DNA from 2 places in the Pseudomonas sp. AB39(2026) genome. Region 1 is predicted to be linked to the other one. Evidence: predicted binding sites of a transcription regulator. Region 1 holds the regulator's gene; the other holds the start of a gene.
The links. Region 1 encodes sigma-54, which starts transcription at its own class of promoters, with help from an activator protein. Its sites were predicted from a motif close to ANTGGCATNNANNTTGCTNT; they were not measured.
Positions count from the first base shown of each region.

Region 1 (4,211 bases):
TCCAGTCCGATGACGCCCAGCTTGATGACAAGCAAGGCGTGGCCGTCTATACCGGCGGCGTGGTCATCACACAGGGCTCCATGAAGATCACGGGCAACAAGGTAACTGTTACACGTACGCCCAGTGGCGATGTGGACGTGTTCACGGCTGTGGGCAACCTGGCGTACTACGAGCAGAAGCCTGCCGTGGACAAGCCGATCGTCCAGGCCTATGGCGTCACTATCCAGTACTTTGCCTCTCAGAACCGTATCGTGCTGATCGACAAGGCGAAGGTCATCAACGATGGCAATACGTCCGAAGGCGAAAAGATCGTCTACGACACGGTACGCCAGGTTGTGAACGCTGGCCGTGCAACGGGTAGCAAGGTCACTGCACCGCGCCCACGCATCGACATGGTGATTCAGCCCAAGAAGAAAACCGATCAGCCGCAGAAGGCCCAGTAATGGCGACGTTGAAGGCCCAGCATCTGGCCAAGAGCTACAAAAGCCGCCAAGTGGTAAGGGATGTGAGCCTTTCCATCGAAAGCGGGCAGATCGTTGGCCTGCTGGGGCCGAACGGGGCTGGCAAAACCACGTGCTTTTACATGATTGTTGGCCTTGTACAGGCTGACCAGGGGCGCGTACTGATTGACGACTTGGATGTCAGCCACCAGCCGATGCATGGCCGTGCCAAGGCCGGCATCGGCTACCTGCCCCAGGAAGCGTCCATTTTCCGCAAGCTGTCCGTGGCTGACAACATCATGGCCATCCTGGAAACCCGCAAGGACCTGGACGCTGCTGGTCGTCGCCAGGCCCTGGAAGGCCTGCTGCAGGAATTCCACATCACGCACATCCGGGACAACCTCGGCATGAGCCTGTCCGGGGGCGAGCGCCGCCGGGTAGAGATTGCACGAGCGCTGGCCACAGCGCCTAAATTCATCCTGCTGGACGAACCCTTTGCCGGGGTAGACCCCATCTCCGTAGGCGATATCAAGCAGATCATTCATCACCTCAAGGCCAAGGGCATCGGTGTGCTGATCACCGATCACAACGTCCGAGAAACCCTGGACATCTGCGAAATCGCTTACATTGTGAACGATGGCCAGTTGATTGCAGAGGGTGATTCGGCAACTATTCTTGCCAATGACCTGGTGAAGGAAGTGTACCTGGGGCACGAGTTCCGGCTGTAGGCCGTGTCTTAATGTAAAGACCTCTAGGCAAACACCCTGGTTTCAGGCATATAATTTGCTTAAGTTCAGGCGCCTCTCTGGGGCGCCCGTTGTGGATGGCGCCTCGCGCCGGCAACCAGGGTGTCAAGCTCACACCATGAAACCATCGCTTGTCCTTAAGATGGGCCAGCAACTGACGATGACGCCGCAGTTGCAACAGGCCATCCGCCTACTCCAGCTCTCGACCCTGGACCTCCAGCAGGAGATTCAGGAAGCGCTGGAGTCCAATCCAATGCTTGAACGCCAGGAAGAAGGCGACGACTTCGACAACACTGACCCGCTGGCCGACAAAGCCGAGCAGTCCGGGCCTGTCGAAGCCCAGGAGCCTACCTTTCAGGAAACCACGTTCCAGGAAACCTCCAGTGCTTCGGAAACCAGCGAGGAAGGCGATTGGAATGAACGCATTCCTGACGAACTTCCTGTGGATACGGCCTGGGAAGACATTTATCAGACCAGCGCCAGCAGCCTGCCAGGCGGTGATGATGACGAGTACGACTTTACAACCCGTACATCGGTAGGCGAAAGCCTGCAGAGCCATCTGCTGTGGCAGCTCAACCTGGCGCCCATGTCGGACAACGACAGACTGATAGCGGTCACGCTGATCGATTGCATCAATAACCAGGGCTACCTTGAGGAAAGCCTGGAAGACGTCTGCCAGGCGTTTGATCCGGAACTGGATATCGAGCTCGACGAAGTGGAAGCCGTGCTCCACCGCATTCAGCAGTTCGAGCCAGCCGGCATCGGGGCGCGCACGCTCAGTGAATGCCTGGCGCTTCAATTAAGGCAGCTTCCTGCAAAAACGCCTTGGCTGGCCGAGGCTCAACGCCTGGTGGCGGACTACATCGAACTCCTGGGCGCGCGGGATTATAGCCAGCTGATGCGCAAGATGAAGCTTAAGGAAGATGAGCTTCGCCAGGTCATCGAGTTGGTACAGAGCCTCAACCCTCGCCCAGGTTCGCAGATAGAATCCAGCGAGCCCGAATACGTGGTGCCTGACGTGATTGTACGCAAGGATAGCGAGCGCTGGCTGGTAGAGCTGAACCAGGAGTCGATGCCACGCCTGCGCGTAAACCCGCAATATGCAGGCTTCGTTCGCCGCGCAGATAGCAGCGCCGACAACACGTTCATGCGCAATCAACTGCAGGAAGCGCGCTGGTTCATCAAGAGCCTGCAAAGTCGCAATGAGACGCTGATGAAGGTGGCGACCCAGATCGTCGAACACCAGCGTGGCTTCCTCGAATACGGCGATGAGGCCATGAAGCCGCTGGTGCTGCACGACATCGCTGAAGCGGTGGGTATGCATGAGTCCACCATTTCCAGGGTGACTACTCAGAAATACATGCATACGCCCCGCGGCATATACGAGTTGAAGTACTTTTTCTCAAGCCATGTGAGCACGTCAGAGGGCGGTGAATGCTCGTCCACGGCCATTCGGGCGATCATCAAGAAACTGGTAGCGGCGGAAAACCAGAAAAAGCCATTGAGTGACAGCAAGATCGCTGGTTTACTGGAGGCACAAGGCATTCAGGTCGCACGCCGCACTGTCGCCAAGTACCGCGAGTCCCTAGGGATCGCGCCCTCGAGCGAACGCAAGCGGTTGATGTAAGCCTCACCCGGAAACGCCTGCTGTCACTGGCGCTACAGCACGCACGCCAATGTCGCGTTACCGGGATGCCACCAGCGTTTCAGTGGCAGGTGCCTCGCCTGCCTCTTTATGCACTGGCAACAAGGAGAAGCAGTATGCAAGTCAACATCAGTGGGCATCAGCTGGATGTGACCGACGCCATGCGTAACTACACCACCGAAAAACTCGCCAAGCTTCAGCGGCACTATGACAAGATCACCAACGTGCAGGTGATCATGGAAGTGGAAAAACAGAAGCAGCGTGTGGAGGCCACCCTCCGGGTGCCAAACTGCGGAGAAATCGTTGCCCAGGCGGAACATGACGATATGTATGCCGCTATCGACCTCCTGACTGATAAACTCGACCGGCAATTGCTCAAGCATAAGGAAAAACAGCAGAGCCACCTGCAAGGTGCGGCCGCTCGCTGAACCCCCAATGATTCGAATAGACAATATCCTGACCCCCGGCCGTTCACTCGTGAACGTGCCGGGCGGCAGTAAAAAACGTGTTCTTGAAGAGATTTCAAGGCTGATTCACGCAGACCTGCCTCAGGTCGGCCAGCAGGTGATATTCGATGCCCTGCTCGCTCGTGAACGCTTGGGCTCAACCGGTTTCGGAAACGGAATCGCCATCCCCCATTGCCGCCTGGCTAATTGCGATCAACCCATGAGTGCGCTTTTGCACCTGCAGGCAGCTGTGGACTTCGACGCTATCGATGGCGCGCCCGTAGATCTCATCTTTGTGCTACTGGTACCCGAGGCGGCTACCGATGCGCACCTTGAATTGCTTCGTCAGATTGCAAGCATGCTGGACCGCAAGGACGTGCGAGAGCAGTTGCGCTCTGCCCAAGACAGTACCGCGCTGTACCAGGTGGTGCTCAATGCGCAGGCTGGCGCCTGACCATGCGCCTGGTCATCGTGAGCGGTCGTTCAGGCTCCGGCAAGAGCACCGCCCTTGATGTACTGGAAGACAACGGCTTCTATTGCATAGACAACCTGCCGGCCGGGCTTCTGCCAGAGCTGGCAGACCGTGCATTGATCCATACCGAACTGGCCGAGCCGCTGGTAGCGGTATCCATTGATGCGCGTAACCTGCCCAGCCACCTTTCGCGCTTCCCACAGTTGCTCGAAGAGGTCCGCCATAAGCACATCCAATGTGACGTGCTGTTTCTGGATGCGGACGAGGATACGCTCCTCAAGCGCTTTTCTGAGACCCGTCGTCGTCACCCATTAACCAGCGCCGACCGCTCGCTGGCCGAAGCCATAGGCGTGGAAAGCGACTTGCTGAGCCCTATTGCGGACTTGGCCGACCTCAAGATAAACACCACTCACCTGAACCTGTACCAACTGCGGGATACACTCAAGCTCAGGTTGCTGGACA
Region 1 covers NZ_CP195212.1:2,363,032-2,367,242, forward strand. Annotated here, with positions in the region: gene lptA (lipopolysaccharide transport periplasmic protein LptA) at 1-443, shown strand, start outside; gene lptB (LPS export ABC transporter ATP-binding protein) at 443-1,168, shown strand; gene ACSAMW_RS10740 (RNA polymerase factor sigma-54) at 1,305-2,813, shown strand; gene hpf (ribosome hibernation-promoting factor, HPF/YfiA family) at 2,948-3,259, shown strand; gene ptsN (PTS IIA-like nitrogen regulatory protein PtsN) at 3,267-3,731, shown strand; gene rapZ (RNase adapter RapZ) at 3,734-4,211, shown strand, end outside.

Region 2 (4,211 bases), 730 kb from region 1:
GGCTATTTGGTGCAGCCTGCCAAGAAGGAAAAAGCCCCGGCGGTGGTCGTGGCTCACGAAAACCGGGGGTTGAACCCCTACATAGAGGACGTGGCAAGGCGTGTGGCCAAGGCCGGTTTCGTGGCCCTGGCGCCGGATGGCCTGACCTCGGTAGGCGGTTACCCTGGCAACGATGACAAAGGGCGGGAGCTGCAGCAGAAAGTGGACCCGCAAAAGCTTATGAACGACTTTTTCGCCGCCATCGAATGGATGAAGGCGCACCCGGCAGCCACCGGAAAAGTCGGCATCACTGGCTTCTGCTATGGCGGTGGCGTTGCCAACGCAGCGGCTGTGGCCTACCCCGAGCTGTCAGCCGCCGTACCCTTCTATGGTCGCCAGCCCAAGGCCGAAGACGTGCCCCGCATCAAAGCGCCCCTGCTATTGCATTACGGTGAGCTAGACACAGCCATCAACGAAGGTTGGCCCGCCTATGAGAAAGCCCTCAAAGCCAATAACAGAACCTATGAAGCCTACGTCTACCCAGGCGCCAACCACGGCTTCCACAACGACTCTACCCCTCGCTACGACAAGGCCGCCGCAGACCTGGCCTGGCAACGCACAATCGACTGGTTCACCCGCTATCTCGCTTGAAGCTTGAAGCTCAATGAGCCAACCCACCATCGCCCATATGCTGCTCCAGCCGCGCCCGTAGCCAGCGTTCCGCCGGGTCTGTGTCGGTGATGCTCAGCCATACCATGGACAATTCCAGGGCGGGGGTTTCGAACGGCAGAGGTTCGGCGTGCAGGTTGCCCCACGCCTCCATGGCCGTAGCAGCATAATCCGGGCAACCGGCGAGCAGGTCAGTACCGGCCAGGATCGAAGGCAGTGAACTGAATTGGGGCACGGACAGCACCACCTTGCGAGTGCGCCCAATTTCATCCAGCCACTCGTCCGCAATCCCGCGGGTATTGGCCGTATGGGACACCACCACATGGGAGCGGCTGCAGTACTCATCCAGGGTCAAAGGGTGTTGTGCACCGTCGGCGCGCAATACGCGGGCATGCATTCTGCGCAGCAGCTTGCGCTTGGCATTGGCGGGCAGCCCACGGGTTTGGCTGATGCCAACGGTAATGTCGCCCGCTGCCAGCAGGTCGGGGATGCGCCAGTAGTCCACATGCTGCACCACCACAACCACGTCCGGGGCCTCCTGTCGTAGCGCGCGTAGCAACGGCGGCAGCAGGCCGAACTCCACGTCATCCGACAGGCCGATCCGGAACGTCATCTTGCTGGTGGCAGGCTCGAAGTCGTGGCTCAGGCTTAATGCAATGGACAGCGCATCCAATGCGGGGGAGAGGTGCTTGATCAGCGCTTCTGCGCGGGCGGTGGGCTCCATGCGATGGCCCACCCGAATGAACAGAGGGTCATTGAACAACACGCGAAGCCGATTCAGCGCAGCGCTGATGGTTGGTTGGCCCAGAAACAACTTTTCTGCCACCCGCGTGACATTACGTTCAAGCATCAAGGCTTCGAACACCACCATCAGGTTGATATCAGCCTTGCGCAGTTCGTTGCGATTCATCGGCAGGGATCGGTGGGGGTTGAAAGGGGGAAAACGCGTGAGTGGGCGCTGCAATAGCGCCCGTGTTCAGTCTTGCCGAGTGGTAGTAGCCGGCGCTGCAGGCAGCCGCGCTTCAAACTCGGCCAACTGCGCTTCAAGGGCGTCTACCTTGGCGCGGGTGCGGGCAAGCACGGCCATCTGTGTATCGAATTCCTCGCGGCTTACCAAGTCTAGCCGGGCAAAGGCACTTTGCAGCAGCGTACGGAACTGGCTTTCGAACTCCTGGCGAGGAGGCAGGGTATTACCACCCAGCAAGCGGCTTGCTTGATCGGTAAGGGCATCGAGGAAGGCTTTTGGCGCAAGCATGAGGGCAGGTTCCAATAAAGAAGACTGGCCAAAGTGTAACACGGGGTCCGACGTCTGCTGGCGACCTTACGCTGCACACTTGTTGGGCGGTGCCCCCGTCTGTGACGCACCAATAATGTGCGTGGCTTGGCGCCAAGCCCTGCTTTCCAACCCAAAAAACTGCCTCGGGCTGGCTGAATTCGGCAAGCGGCCGAAGGTGGCAAGGTTTCTGCTTGGAGGCAGCAGAAGACCCTGCACTGATGGCGGCCTGAACGGCGAACACAGTGCATAGGCGGAACGGGGAAGTGTTCTGCCAAGACAGGTATCCGACACACAGCGGCGCCGCCTGCGCCGGGTTACAAAGTCGGACACTGCGCTTAGACTTGAGTCGGGTTTGTTTTCCTGGGGCAAGTCCACCAATTCGGGAGAAAGTTTCATGAAGCTAGTCACTGCCATCATCAAGCCGTTCAAGCTGGACGACGTGCGCGAGTCGTTGTCGGAAATCGGCGTGCAGGGCATCACCGTCACAGAGGTCAAGGGTTTTGGCCGGCAGAAGGGTCATACCGAGCTGTACCGTGGTGCGGAATACGTGGTGGATTTTCTACCGAAAGTAAAAATCGATGTCGCCATCGACGACAAGGATCTGGACCGCGTGATCGAAGCGATCACTAAAGCCGCCAACACTGGCAAGATCGGTGACGGAAAGATCTTCGTGGTCAACCTGGAACAAGCGATTCGCATCCGTACCGGCGAAACCGATACCGACGCCATCTAAGCCGACCCTAAAAACGCCCCAGGAGTAAACAATATGACTCTGCGTCAATTCGCAGGGCTAGGCGCCCTGTTGTCTCTCATAATGCCAGGCCTGGCCTTGGCTGATGAGGCGGCGGCACCTGTGCTCAATTCTGGCGACACCGCCTGGATGCTTACCTCTACCGCGCTGGTGCTGTTTATGACCGTGCCCGGCCTGGCCCTGTTCTATGGCGGCATGGTGCGCTCCAAGAACGTGCTGTCGGTAATGATGCAGTGTTTTGCGATTACAGGCCTGGTGACGGTGCTGTGGTTCATCTACGGCTACAGCATGGCGTTCGATACGACCGGTATGGAACAGGGTGTGATCAACGTCAATTCCTTCGTGGGCGGCATGGGCAAGGCCTTCCTGGCAGGCATCACGCCGGCCAGTATCACGTCGGCCACGGCATTGTTCCCGGAAGCCGTGTTCGTTACCTTCCAGATGACCTTCGCGATCATCACGCCGGCCCTGATCGTAGGCGCCTTTGCTGAACGCATGAAGTTCTCGGCCATGCTGGTGTTCATGGGCGTGTGGTTCACCCTGGTATATGCGCCTATCGCGCACATGGTGTGGAGCGGTAATGGCGGCCTGTTGTGGGACTGGGGCGTGCTGGACTTCGCTGGCGGCACCGTGGTGCACATCAACGCAGGTATTGCGGGCCTGGTAACCTGCCTGGTGCTGGGCAAGCGCAAAGGCTACCCCACTACCCCGATGGCGCCCCATAACCTGGGCTACACCCTGATTGGCGCGGCCATGCTGTGGGTAGGCTGGTTCGGCTTCAATGCCGGCTCCGCCGCCGCCGCCAACGGCACCGCAGGCATGGCCATGCTGGTGACCCAGATCGCTACTGGCGCTGCGGCCTTGGGCTGGATGTTTGCCGAGTGGATCAGCCACGGCAAGCCAAGTGCACTGGGCATCGCTTCGGGCGTAGTGGCAGGCCTGGTTGCCATTACACCGGCAGCCGGTACGGTGGGCCCGATGGGGGCGCTGATCATTGGCTTGGTGGCGGGCGTGCTGTGCTTCTTCAGTGCTACGACACTCAAGCGCAAACTCGGTTACGACGACTCCCTGGACGCCTTCGGTGTACACGGCATCGGCGGCATCATTGGTGCTTTGCTCACCGGTATCTTCGCAGCACCGGCCATGGGTGGCTTCGGTACGGTAGAGGATATTGGCGCGCAACTGTGGATTCAGGCCAAAGGCGTTGGCTTTACCCTGATCTACACCGCCGTGGTGACCTTCGTCATCCTGAAAGTGCTGGACATGCTCATGGGGCTGCGCGTGTCGGACGAAGAAGAAGCGGTTGGCCTGGACCTGGCTCAACACAATGAGCGTGGTTACAACCTTTAAGCCGGTAGGCGTACCTTAAGGCACGCCATTCGTAAAAAAATGCCCGGCACGCCGGGCATTTTTTTTATCCTTTTTTGTCACTGCTTTGAGCGGCCTGCCAGGCGTGTCCCGGATCTATTGGGCGTAATACAGGGTTTCTAGCTCTGTAGGAAAAGCCAACACTAATACAGGACTTTGCTTTTTTTT
Region 2 covers NZ_CP195212.1:3,091,974-3,096,184, reverse strand. Annotated here, with positions in the region: gene yghX (YghX family hydrolase) at 1-630, shown strand, start outside; gene ACSAMW_RS14305 (LysR family transcriptional regulator) at 641-1,558, opposite strand; gene ACSAMW_RS14300 (accessory factor UbiK family protein) at 1,625-1,903, opposite strand; gene glnK (P-II family nitrogen regulator) at 2,319-2,657, shown strand; gene ACSAMW_RS14290 (ammonium transporter) at 2,691-4,025, shown strand.
Region 2: glnK (P-II family nitrogen regulator) is a predicted target of sigma-54. The motif match lies at 2,099-2,118, and genes of this name have one in related genera.